DNA from 2 places in the Stenotrophomonas testudinis genome. Region 1 is predicted to be linked to the other one. Evidence: predicted binding sites of a transcription regulator. Region 1 holds the regulator's gene; the other holds the start of a gene.
What was found. The regulator FliA, encoded in region 1, starts transcription of late flagellar genes. The targets are predictions, from matches to a motif close to TAAAGTTTNNCNNNCNNNGGCCGATAA.
Positions count from the first base shown of each region.

Region 2: NQ204_RS03695 (methyl-accepting chemotaxis protein) is a predicted target of FliA. The motif match lies at 3,888-3,914, and genes of this name have one in related genera.

Region 1 is NZ_JAMOKY010000054.1:81-5,517, reverse strand. It holds gene NQ204_RS18535 (chemotaxis protein CheA) at 1-1,733, opposite strand, end outside; gene NQ204_RS18530 (protein phosphatase CheZ) at 1,736-2,341, opposite strand; gene cheY (chemotaxis response regulator CheY) at 2,341-2,733, opposite strand; gene NQ204_RS18520 (RNA polymerase sigma factor FliA) at 2,791-3,534, opposite strand; gene NQ204_RS18515 (MinD/ParA family protein) at 3,531-4,418, opposite strand; partial or broken gene flhF (flagellar biosynthesis GTPase FlhF) at 4,405-5,437, opposite strand, start outside.
Region 2 is NZ_JAMOKY010000003.1:218,465-223,901, reverse strand. It holds gene NQ204_RS03715 (GNAT family N-acetyltransferase) at 1-109, opposite strand, end outside; gene NQ204_RS03710 (SOS response-associated peptidase family protein) at 186-1,142, shown strand; gene NQ204_RS03705 (response regulator) at 1,158-1,538, opposite strand; tRNA gene NQ204_RS03700 (tRNA-Leu) at 1,675-1,760, shown strand; gene NQ204_RS03695 (methyl-accepting chemotaxis protein) at 1,823-3,661, opposite strand; gene NQ204_RS03690 (GNAT family N-acetyltransferase) at 3,939-4,349, opposite strand; gene NQ204_RS03685 (hypothetical protein) at 4,365-4,640, opposite strand; gene NQ204_RS03680 (DUF5694 domain-containing protein) at 4,806-5,437, shown strand, end outside.

The DNA of each region.
Region 1 (5,437 bases):
TTGATCACCACTTCCTCGCGGCCGCGCACCTGGTCCACGACCAGGCCGAAGCGCGCTTCACCGGCCTGCAGCACCACGATGGTCAGCAGCGTGGAGGCGGCCGGCGTCACATCCAGCCATTGGCGCAGGTCGACCAGCGGCAGGGTGTGCGAGCGGCGGTCCAGCACCGCGCGGCCATCGAACCAGCCCAGCGAAGTGCGCGGCGCGTGCAGCACTTCCATCACGCGGGCCAGCGGCAGGGCGTAGACATCCTCGCCGGCCTGCACCAGCAGGGTCGGCAGGATGGCCAGGGTGAGCGGCACGCGGATCAGGAAGCGGCTGCCACGGCCCAGTTCGGACTGGATCTGGATCTGGCCGCTCAGTTCACGGATGCGCGACTGCACCACGTCCATGCCGACGCCGCGGCCGGAAATATCAGTGACCTGCTGCTTGGTCGAGAAGCCCGGCAGGAACACCAGGTGCAGGCATTCCTCGCTGCTCAGGCGGGCGGCGGCTTCCGGATCGATCAGGCCCTTCTCGCGTGCCTTGGCGCGCAGCTTTTCCGGATCGATGCCGGCACCGTCGTCCTGTACTTCGATGCTGACGTAGTCGCCTTCCTGCTGCGCCGACAGGCGCACATGGCCCATCCGTGGCTTGCCCTGGGCTTCGCGCAGGTCGGGCATTTCCACGCCGTGGTCGATGGCGTTGCGCACCAGGTGCACCAGCGGGTCGGCCAGCGCTTCGACCAGGTTGCGGTCCAGTTCGGTCTCGGCGCCGATCAGCTCCAGGTCCACTTCCTTCTGCAGCGAACGCGCGACGTCGCGGGCCACCTTCGGGAAGCGCGAGAACACCTTGCCGACCGGCTGCATGCGGGTGCGCATGACCGCCGACTGCAGGCGCGCGGTGGCGATGTCCAGCGTCGACACGGCGCGGTCCAGCTCTTCGTCGCGCAGGCGGGTGCGCAGGGTCTTGAGCCGGTTCCGTGACAGTACCAGTTCGCCGATCAGGTTGACGATGGCGTCCAAGCGCTTGGTATCCACGCGCACGGTGTGTTCCGCTTCGGCCACCGGCTTGTTCGCCGCCGGCTTGGCCGCCGCACGCGGCGCAGGTGCCGGTGCCGGCGGTGCCGCGACCGGTACCGCAGCCACCGGCTTGGCGCCGGGCACGGCACCGCCATGCAGCTGGTCGAGCAGGGCTTCGAACTCGTCTTCGCTGATCAGGCCGTCGTCGGCCTTCTTCGGCGGTGCGACCGCAGTCGGGGCGTTGCCGCCGTGCAGCTGGTCGAGCAGCGCTTCGAACTCGTCGTCGGTGATCAGGTCGCCGCCGGCAGCAGCCGGCGCGGCCGCCGTGGCGGCGCCCGTGGAGGGGCTCGCACCACCGTGCACGTCGAACTGGGCGATCAGTTCCGGCGGCGCATAGCCGGGTTCAGTGCCGGACGACACCGCGTCGAGCATCGACTGCAGGTAGTCCAGCGACTGCTGGGCGGCATCGAAGTGATGGGCCTGCAGCACGGCTTGGCCGGCACGCGCGGCGCCCAGCGCTTCTTCCGCCGCATGGCACAGCTCGACCATGGCGGTGATGCCGAGGAAGCCGGCGCCACCCTTCAGCGTGTGGTAACCACGGAAGACCGCATTGAGCTGGTCGTTGTCCTGCGGTGCCTGTTCCAGCGACACCAGCTGTTCGCCCAGGCGATCCAGGATTTCCTGGGCCTCGATGATGAAATCGGCAGTGATGTCGTCGGCAACCGCGCTCATGCTTACAGCCCCAGATCCGACAGCAGGTCGTCGGCGTCGTTCTGCGAGACCGCGTGGCGGTCCAGTCCCTTCAGTGCCGGCCCGGCTAGTTCCGGGTCGGTGCGATGCTGTTCCGGCGGCAGGCCGAGCGCGCCGAAGCCTTCGTGCACGCGGCGGACGATGCCGACCACGCGACGGATGATCTGCCCGGTCAGGTCCTGGTAGCTCTGGGTAAGGGCGATCTCGGTCAGGTTGTGGCGGATGCGCTCAAGCTGTTCGCCCTGGCCCGGCTGCAGGCCATCTGCACGCAGCTGTTCGGTCAGGGCGCGGCATTCCTCGGCCAGGTCCAGGGTGCGGTGGGTGGCCTGTTCGGTCATCGCCACCACGTGGTCCAGGCGTGCGCAGGCATCGTCCAGCTCGCCGGCCTCGTCGGGCACGGTCGGCAGTTCGCCCAGTGCCTGGCCCAGCTCGCGGGCCAGCCGTGAAAGGCCGCTCATCATCGGCTGGGTGCGCGCGGCCACCAGGCTGTCGATGCGCTGGCGCCAGGCGGTCTCGTCACCCGACTCCAATGCATCCAGGGCCTCCTGCAGGCGCAGGGCGAGGGCGCTTCTGTCGACCTGGGCGTCCATCAGGCGCTCGCTGCCAGGCGTTCGAAGATCTTGCCGAGCTTCTCTTCCAGGGTCTGCGCGGTAAATGGCTTGATGATGTAGCCGTTGACGCCGCTCTGGGCCGCTTCGATGATCTGCTCACGCTTGGCTTCGGCGGTCACCATCAGCACTGGCAACGTCTTCAGCTTGGCATCGGCGCGGATCGCCTTGAGCAGCTCGATGCCGGTCATCACCGGCATGTTCCAGTCGGTGACCACGAAATCGAACGGCTGGCTCTGCAGCAACGACAGCGCGGCATGTCCGTCCTCGGCTTCTGCGGTGTTGGTGAAGCCCAGATCGCCCAGCAGGTTCTTGACGATGCGACGCATGGTCGAGAAATCGTCAACGATCAGGATGCGCATGTTCTTGTTCAAAGCAGAGTTCCTTTGTTGTTCACTGCGGGCGGCCGGGGGCAGCCGCCTCGCGCATGTTCATTGCTCGAGGCCGGCGTCGGCCGCCTCGAAGACCTTCAGCCTGCCGCGCAGTCGCAGCACGGCCTGGCCGTGGATCTGGCAGACCCGCGACTCGCTAACGCCTAGCACCGCGCCGATCTCCTTCAGGTTCAGCTCCTGCTCGTAGTAGAGCGACAGCACGAGCTGTTCGCGCTCGGGCAGGTGGCCGATCGCCTTGCCCAGCTCGCGGCCGAATTCGCCGCGTTCCAGCACCTGCTGCGGCGTCGGGCCGCCCTGGGCGACCGTGTCCAGCTCGCCCTGGTCCTCGATGCGCGATTCCAGGCTCAGCACCTGGCCACGCGAGGCGTCTTCCATCAGGCGCAGGTACTCGGGCAGGGGCATGTCCATCGCCGCGGCCACTTCGGTGGCGCTGGCGGCGCGGCCGCTGCTCTGCTCCAGCCGGCGGATGGTGGCGGCGGCGTCGCGGGCACGGCGGTGCACCGAGCGCGGCACCCAGTCGCCACGGCGGATCTCGTCGATCATCGAGCCACGGATGCGGATCGAGGCGTAGGTCTCGAACGAGGCGCCCTGATCGGCGTCATAGCTGCGCGAGGCTTCGATCAAGCCCATCATGCCGGCCTGGATCAGGTCGTCCACCTCGACGCTGGCCGGCAGGCGTGCGGCCAGGTGGTGAGCGATGCGCCGCACCAGATCGGAGTGCTGGGCGATGACGTCGGTCGCGCTGGCGCGCTGGACTTCCTTGTACTGGGCTGCACCTTTCATACGGTCACCCCACGCTGCTTGAGGATGCGTTCGAGGAAGAACTCGACGCCGCCACGCGGTTCGGTCGGCGCCTGCCAGCGGGCGGTACGGCGGGCGATCTCGGTGATCGCCAGCGCGGCCGGGCTGGACGGGTAGGCTTTGACCACCGGCTGCTGGCGCTGCACCGACAGGCGCAGCCAGTCATCCTGCGGCACGCAGCCCAGGTAGTTCAGCGAGACATCGGCGAGGAACTTCTCGCAGACGCGGGTCAGCTTTTCATACAGCACGCGGCCCTCGTTGGGGTCGCGCACCATGTTGGCCACCACCTGGATGCGGTCCACGCCACGTTCGCGCGAGAGCACCTTGATCAGCGCATAGGCGTCGGTGATCGAGGCCGGCTCATCACAGACCACCACCACGGTGTCCTGCGCGGCCTGGCAGAAGGTCAGCACGCCGTCGGTGATGCCAGCGGCTGTGTCCACCACCATGATGTCCAGATCACGTTCCAGCTCGGAGAACACGTTGACCAGGCCGACGTGCTCGGCCGGGGCCAGTTCGGCCATGTGCCGGCGGCCCGAGGCGGCCGGGACCACCAGGACCCCGTTGGGGCCCTCGATGATCACCTCGTCCAGGCTGCAGCGGCCGGCCACCAGGTCGGCCAGGGTGAACTTGGGGTTCAGGCCGAGGATGACGTCGATGTTGGCCAGCCCCAGGTCGGCGTCCAGCAGCAGGGTGCGTTTGCCCATGCCCGCCAGCGCCACGGCGAGGTTGGCCGATACGTTCGTTTTGCCCACGCCGCCCTTGCCGCCGCTCACTGCGATGGTGCGGACAGGGCCGAGCGGCGCGCTGCGGGTCGCCGACAGCGGGAAGGTATTGGTCAGCTTGGCGTACTCACGCGACGGCATGGTTCAACTCCGGGTTGCAGGGCATATCGGCCGCTCGGCGCAAATCTTCAAGGCGAAGTACGAGATTGGCTGCACTGGCCCGGTGCAGGTCCTCCGGGACGTCCTGTCCATCGGTCACCCAGGTGATCGGCAGGGCGTGGTCGACGGCCACCGAGAGGGCGTTGCCGAAGCGGCCGGTCTCGTCCAGCTTGCTCAGCACCAGGCCCTGCAGGTTGGCCGCGCCGAAGCGGCGGACGACCTCGTCCATGTCACCGAAGCTGGTGTTGGCCGGCAGCACCAGCAGGGTGCGCACCTGGCGGGCGGCCCGCAGCCACTGCAGCTGGGCGGCCAGGGCACGGTCGCGCGGGCCCAGGCCGGCGGTGTCGATCAGCACCAGCTTGTAGTCCTGCAGGCGCTCCAGCAGCTGGTCCAGGTCGGTGCCGCTGTTGGCCTCGTGGACGGCGATGCCGAGCTGGCGGCCGTAGCCGTACAGCTGCTCGCGGGCGCCGACGCGCATCGTGTCGGTGGTCACCAGGGCGACGTCACGCGGGGCGTGCTTCTCGGCGAAGCGCGAGGCCAGCTTGGCGATGGTGGTGGTTTTGCCGGCACCGGTCGGGCCGACCAGGGCGATCACGCCGCCTTCTTCCAGCGGGTCGACCGGGGCGATCGGCAGCTTGCGCGAGATCAGCCCCAGCATCAGGCCACGACCGCGGTGGGCCTCGGTCTCCAGCGGGATCTGCATGGCCACGTCGCGCGACAGGCCCGCGTCGAAGCCGTACTCGTCCATCAGGTCCAGGGCGGTGGCGCGCACCGCGCTGCCACGCAGGCGCTCATCGGTGAAGCGGTTCATCTCGCGCTCGATGACCTGACGCATACCGGCCACCTCGTGGCGCAGCTGGCGGATCTCGCCGTCATCGGCGGCGACCATCGTCAGCGCCGGGGCCGGAGCCAGCTGCGGCGCGGGTGCCGGGGTCGGCAGGGCGTCGGCCAGCGGCGCCATATCGTTGGCGGGCATTTCCGCCGCCGGCGCTTCGATGGGG
Region 2 (5,437 bases), on a different contig from region 1:
TGGCTGCCTCGGCGGTCTTGGCGCTCAGCCCCGCCAGCAGGCGCAGCTGGCAGTAATCCTCAACGGTCGGCACGCCATCGCGGAACTGGCAGGTCGTCGAATCGTTCATGCGTCATCTCCCGGGTGTCGGGCTATCCTGCCGCAGTCTCGTCGCAGCCGCTGCGACCTTCGCCCATAGAACGCCCATGTGCTATTCCGCCCTGATCCGCGCCGACTACGCCAAGCTTGTCCGTGAGTACGGCGCCGTCCTGTCGCTGGAAGAATTCGCCGAGCTGTACGCACACGATCCCGGCAAGAAGCGGCCGAAGACACCCAAAGCCATGGACGATGGTTTTGCCAGCGCACGCACCGAAGAGGGCCGCGACATCGTGGCGAAGATCCAGCAATGGCATGCCGAGGAGCAGCAGACGCTGCAGACCGAACTGCTGAAGCAGGGCGAACGGCGCGACATCGCCAACGCCACCCTGGCCACGCGGCCCACGCAGAAGGCACGCAACGACCTGCGCGTGGCCAGCAACCGCATCGAGCGCGCACAGGCCCGCCTGGACGACCTGCACCGCGTGCAGCTGCTGCCGCGCGACAACCGCATCTTTCCCGGCACGTACGCACCGGTGATGGTCAGCGAGAACGGACAGCGGGTCATCAAGCCGATGCGCTACCAGTGCCGCCTGCCGGACAAGCCCGCACGCAACGACGTGCTGTACCCGGGCACCTACAACGCGCGCCGCGACAGCCTGGAAGGCTACTGGCGCGGCGCCTTCGGCCTGCGCCATGGCGTGGTGGTGGTCAGTGCGTTCTACGAGCATGTGCCGCGCCACGCCATCGCCGGTCGCAGCCTGGGTGCCGATGAAAAGGAACAGGACGTGGTCCTGGAATTCCGCCCCGACCCACCGCGCGACCTGTTGCTGGCCTGCCTGTGGGCCGAATGGGAAGGACCGGAGGGGCGCCTGCTGTCCTTCGCTGCGATCACCGACGCACCGTCGGCCGACGTGGCTGCCGCCGGCCATGACCGCGGCGTGGTACCGATCCGTCGCGAACACCTGGACGCCTGGCTCAATCCCGATCCGGACCAGCTGGCCACGCAGTACGCCATCCTCGATGACCGCGAGGATCTGCGTTACGTCTACGAAGAAGCGGCCTGAGCCGGAAGACTGCCCTCAGGCCCGCGCGCCGGTACGGCCGACCGCGCGCAGCAGGGCCTGCGACAGATCCACCGACAGATAGGGTTTCACCAGCAGCACGCCGTCGCGCATCGATGCAGGCAGCTGCTCGGCGGTCATGCCGGTGGCCAGCACGAAGGGCACGCCCGCTGCAGCGAGCGCCGCGGCGACCGGCTCACTGGTTTCGTTTCGGGCCAGCCGGTAGTCCAGCAGTGCCACGTCCGGCGAGGTTTCCTGCAGCAGGCGCAGCGAATCAGCAACCGTCGCCGCCAGGCCGACGACCACGGCGCCGGCCTGCACCAGCTGCATCTGCAGCAGGGCCGCACTCATTTCGTCGTTTTCGACCACCAACACGCGCAGATCCTGCAACGCCGCCATGGGGCCTCCCCCCACCTGTTAAGCCGATCCAGTATAGCCATCAGCCAGCCATTGCCGGCAGGACGGCGGGCTTCTGGCCCTGTCCGAACAGGCCTCTATGAAGGTCCGCCGGGCTCGGTTACACTAGCCCGCTGCTGCCGGTGTGGCGGAATGGTATACGCAGCTGACTCAAAATCAGCCGGGGGTAACCCCATGAAGGTTCGAGTCCTTTCACCGGCACCATTGAACAAAAGGCCAGGTCATCGATCTGGCCTTTTGCGTATCTGAAGGCTCATCCCCCGGCTTCAGTGGACCACCCGCAGCATCGGCGTGCGCAGTGCCGTCGCACTACCCTGCCCCACATCAACCCGGAACCCGGCCACCGTCTGCAGCAGCTGCGCGGACTGTTCCTCCATGCTGCGTGCCGCCGCCGAGGCCTCTTCCACCAGTGCCGCGTTCTGCTGCGTGCCCTGGTCGATCAGGTCGACGGCCTGGTTCATCTGCTGGATGTCATCGCTCTGCTGCTGGGCCGCCGTGCTGATCTGGGTCATCAGATCACTGACACGGCGTACGTCGCGCACGATCTCATCCATGGTGCGCCCGGCGCTTTCCACCTGCGCGGTGCCGGCGCCGACATTGGCCACCGATGCGTCGATGAGCTGCTTGATCTCCTTGGCCGCGCTGGCCGAACGCTGCGACAGCTCGCGGATCTCGGTGGCCACCACGGCGAAACCACGACCATGCTGGCCCGCGCGTGCCGCTTCCACCGCCGCGTTCAACGCGAGGATGTTGGTCTGGAACGCAATGCCGTCGATCACCCCGATGATGTCGACGATGCGGCGCGAGGAGGCGTTGATCACCGCCATGGTCGAGACCACTTCATGTACCACGGTGCCGCCGCGCGCGGCCACGTCCGCCGCGCCGCCGGCCAGTTCACTGGCCTGGCGTGCGTTGGTGGCAGTGCGCTGCACGGTGTCGGCCAGGCCCTTCATCGACACCGCCGTTTCTTCCAGCGAGGCCGCCTGCTGCTCGGTGCGCTGGGACAGATCGCTGTTGCCCTGCGCGATCTCGCTCGCGCCCACCGCAATGGTGTCGGCGGCCAACTTGATCTGGCCGAGGATGCCGGCCATCGCCTCCACCAGCGCATTGACGCCCTCGCACAGCTCGGCGATGGGGCCGCGCTTGTCGGTCATGTCCACGTGGTGGGTCAGATCGCCCTGTTTTGCCGCCGCCACCACTTCGCGGGTCTGCGCGACGGCGCGCTGGGTGGCCTGGTTCTCGTGCACCTGGGCAGTGATGTCGGTCGCGTACTTCACCACCTTGAACGGGCGGCCGTTCATGTCGAGGATCGGGTTGTAAGACGCCTGGATCCAGACCTCGCGCCCGCCCTTGCCCAGCCGCCGGTACTGCCCGGCGTCGTACTCGCCGCGGCCAAGCTTTTCCCAGAAGTGCCGGTACTCGGCACTCCCACGGTGGTCGGGTTCGACGAACAGGGAATGGTGCTGGCCGCGGACCTCGTCCAGCGTGTAGCCGGTGGCAGCCAGGAAGTTGGCGTTGGCCGACAGGATGCGTCCATCCAGGCTGAACTCGATGACCGCCTGCGACTTGTCGATCGCCGCCAGCTGGCCTGCCGAATCGGCGGCCTGCAGCTTCTGCGCCGTAATGTCGGTGGCGAACTTCACCACTTTGTACGGCCGCCCCTGGCGATCCAGCACCGGGTTGTACGAGGCTTGGATCCAGATCTCGCGCCCACCCTTGCCGAAGCGCCGGTACTGGCCGGCGTCGAACTCGCCGCGCGCCAGCCGCGCCCAGAACTCGCGGTACTCCGCGCTGCGTGCATGTTCGGGATCGACGAACAGGGAATGATGCTGGCCCTGGATCTCGTCCAGGCGGTAGCTCACCGCCTGCAGGAAGTTGTCGTTAGCCTGCAGGATGGTGCCGTCCAGCGCGAATTCGATGACCGCCTGCACGCGATGCAGCGCAGCCACCTGCGCGGCCAGCTCATCCTGGCGGTGATCCTGCGCGGACAGCTCGGTGGAGGTGCGATGACCGCCCAGCGCGCCCAGCATCACGCGCCAGGGCGAAAAACGGGAGTGCGGGTCGGCCGGTGTCTGCTCACCCGCCGTGAAGCCTGGCATCAGCATCGTGGGTTCCTCGGAGTCCAATGAAATGCAATCCGGCGGGCGGGTGCCCGGCGGGGCCATCAATTGCCTGGACTTGCAGACGCGCGGGGAAGCGTCCTTGTTCGTTGTGTGCGTAAAGCTCTGGACTGCGGACTGCGGACTGCGGAAGGCGGTACACACAGCACGGACCGCCCGTCGGGGCAGCCTGGAGTCCAGCAGCGAGGGACAGGAGCGGGATCCAGTCAGGTTATCGGCCGGCAGGTCGCGGCCTTTAGGGTCATTTGCAGTTCCCGCGTCTTCACAGCACCCGGCGATATAGCAGCTTGCCCTCGGCCTCGCCCTGGGGCTGGTAGCCGTTGCGCTCCAGCAAGGCCACCATCTGCGGGAAGGCCTGCGAGGTCTTCACCTCGATACTGTCGTAGCCCTGCGCGGCAGCCCAGCGCTGCTGGGTTTCCAGCAGGGCCTGGGCGATGCCCTGGCGGCGATGTGCCGGATGGATGCCGCCGACCCAGCTGTAGAAACGCCGGCGGTCCAGCGCATAGCCGACCTTGAAGCCGACCAGCTCACCGCCCTGCTCGGCCACCAGCACCAGGTGGCGACGGCCGGCCAGGCGTTGCATGTAGGTGGCATGCGTGCACCCCTGGCCCAGCTCACCCACGCCCTGCAGCACCTGCAGGGCTTCGTCCAGAGTGCCTGCCCTTACCAGCATCATGTTCCTCCGCGGTCAGCGTTGCCGCCACATCATCCAGCGCAGCACGGCGATGGCCAGCACCGCCGGCAGATAACCGAGACTGCCCACCCAGACCAGCAGTGCCGCAGTCACCCAGTTGCCGCCGCCGCCAAAGAACCACGGCGCGGTCTGCAGGACATGCAGGGCAAGCGGCAGCAGCAACACCGGCGACAGCCGCAGCAGCTGCCAGCGCCAGCCCAGCGGCCCGACAAAGCCGATGATCGCACCGAACAGTGCGGCGATCGTCACGATGGGGAGTGCGGCGTCCATGTCGTCGTTCGTTCCAGGTTGCAACGTCCATTGTGGCCCATGCCACGCCTGGCTGCGATGCAGGCAGCGGCCGGAAGGTTGCAATGACCAACGGGGGATTCCTTTGCGCGGTGCTGCGTGCAGGATCATCGTCATCACGGATGCATCCATTGCAGGGAGAAGCCCATGTTCAAACGTCGTGCCTGTGTTCTGCTGTTGAGCCTGTGCAGTGCCGCCGCCGGCGCCGCCGATGCACCCTACCGCTCCGCCTTCCATCCTGGCGAGCACAAGGGACCACCCGCCGGCCGCTTGAATGACGTCCTGGTTCTGGGCAGCCCGCATCTTTCCACCCTGCCCGACGCGTTCCAGCCGGCGATGCTGGAACCGCTGCTGGAGCGCCTGCAGGCGTGGCAGCCCACGGCCATCGCAGTGGAGAACGTCTCCGGCCTGCAGTGCGACTTCATGCGCCGCAGCCCGGCCCGCTATGCCGACAGCGTGAGTAGCTACTGCGTCGACACCGCACCGGCCGAGGCGGCGACCGGACTGGATGTGCCCGGCGCCAGTGCCGAAATGGAGCGTCTGCTCGCCACATGGCCGAAGGACGCCACGCCGGCACAGCGGCGCAGGCTGGCTGCGGTGGCCCTGGCCGCCGGCGAACGCGGTTCGGCCATCGTGCAGTGGCTGCGCCTGCCCAGCAGCGAACGCCGCGCGTCCGACAGCCTGACCCCGGAACTGGTCGCCTTCCTCGACGCACGCGTGCTGCGCAAGGACGAGGTGAACCTGGTCGCCGCCCAACTGGCCGCACGGCTGGGGCTGGA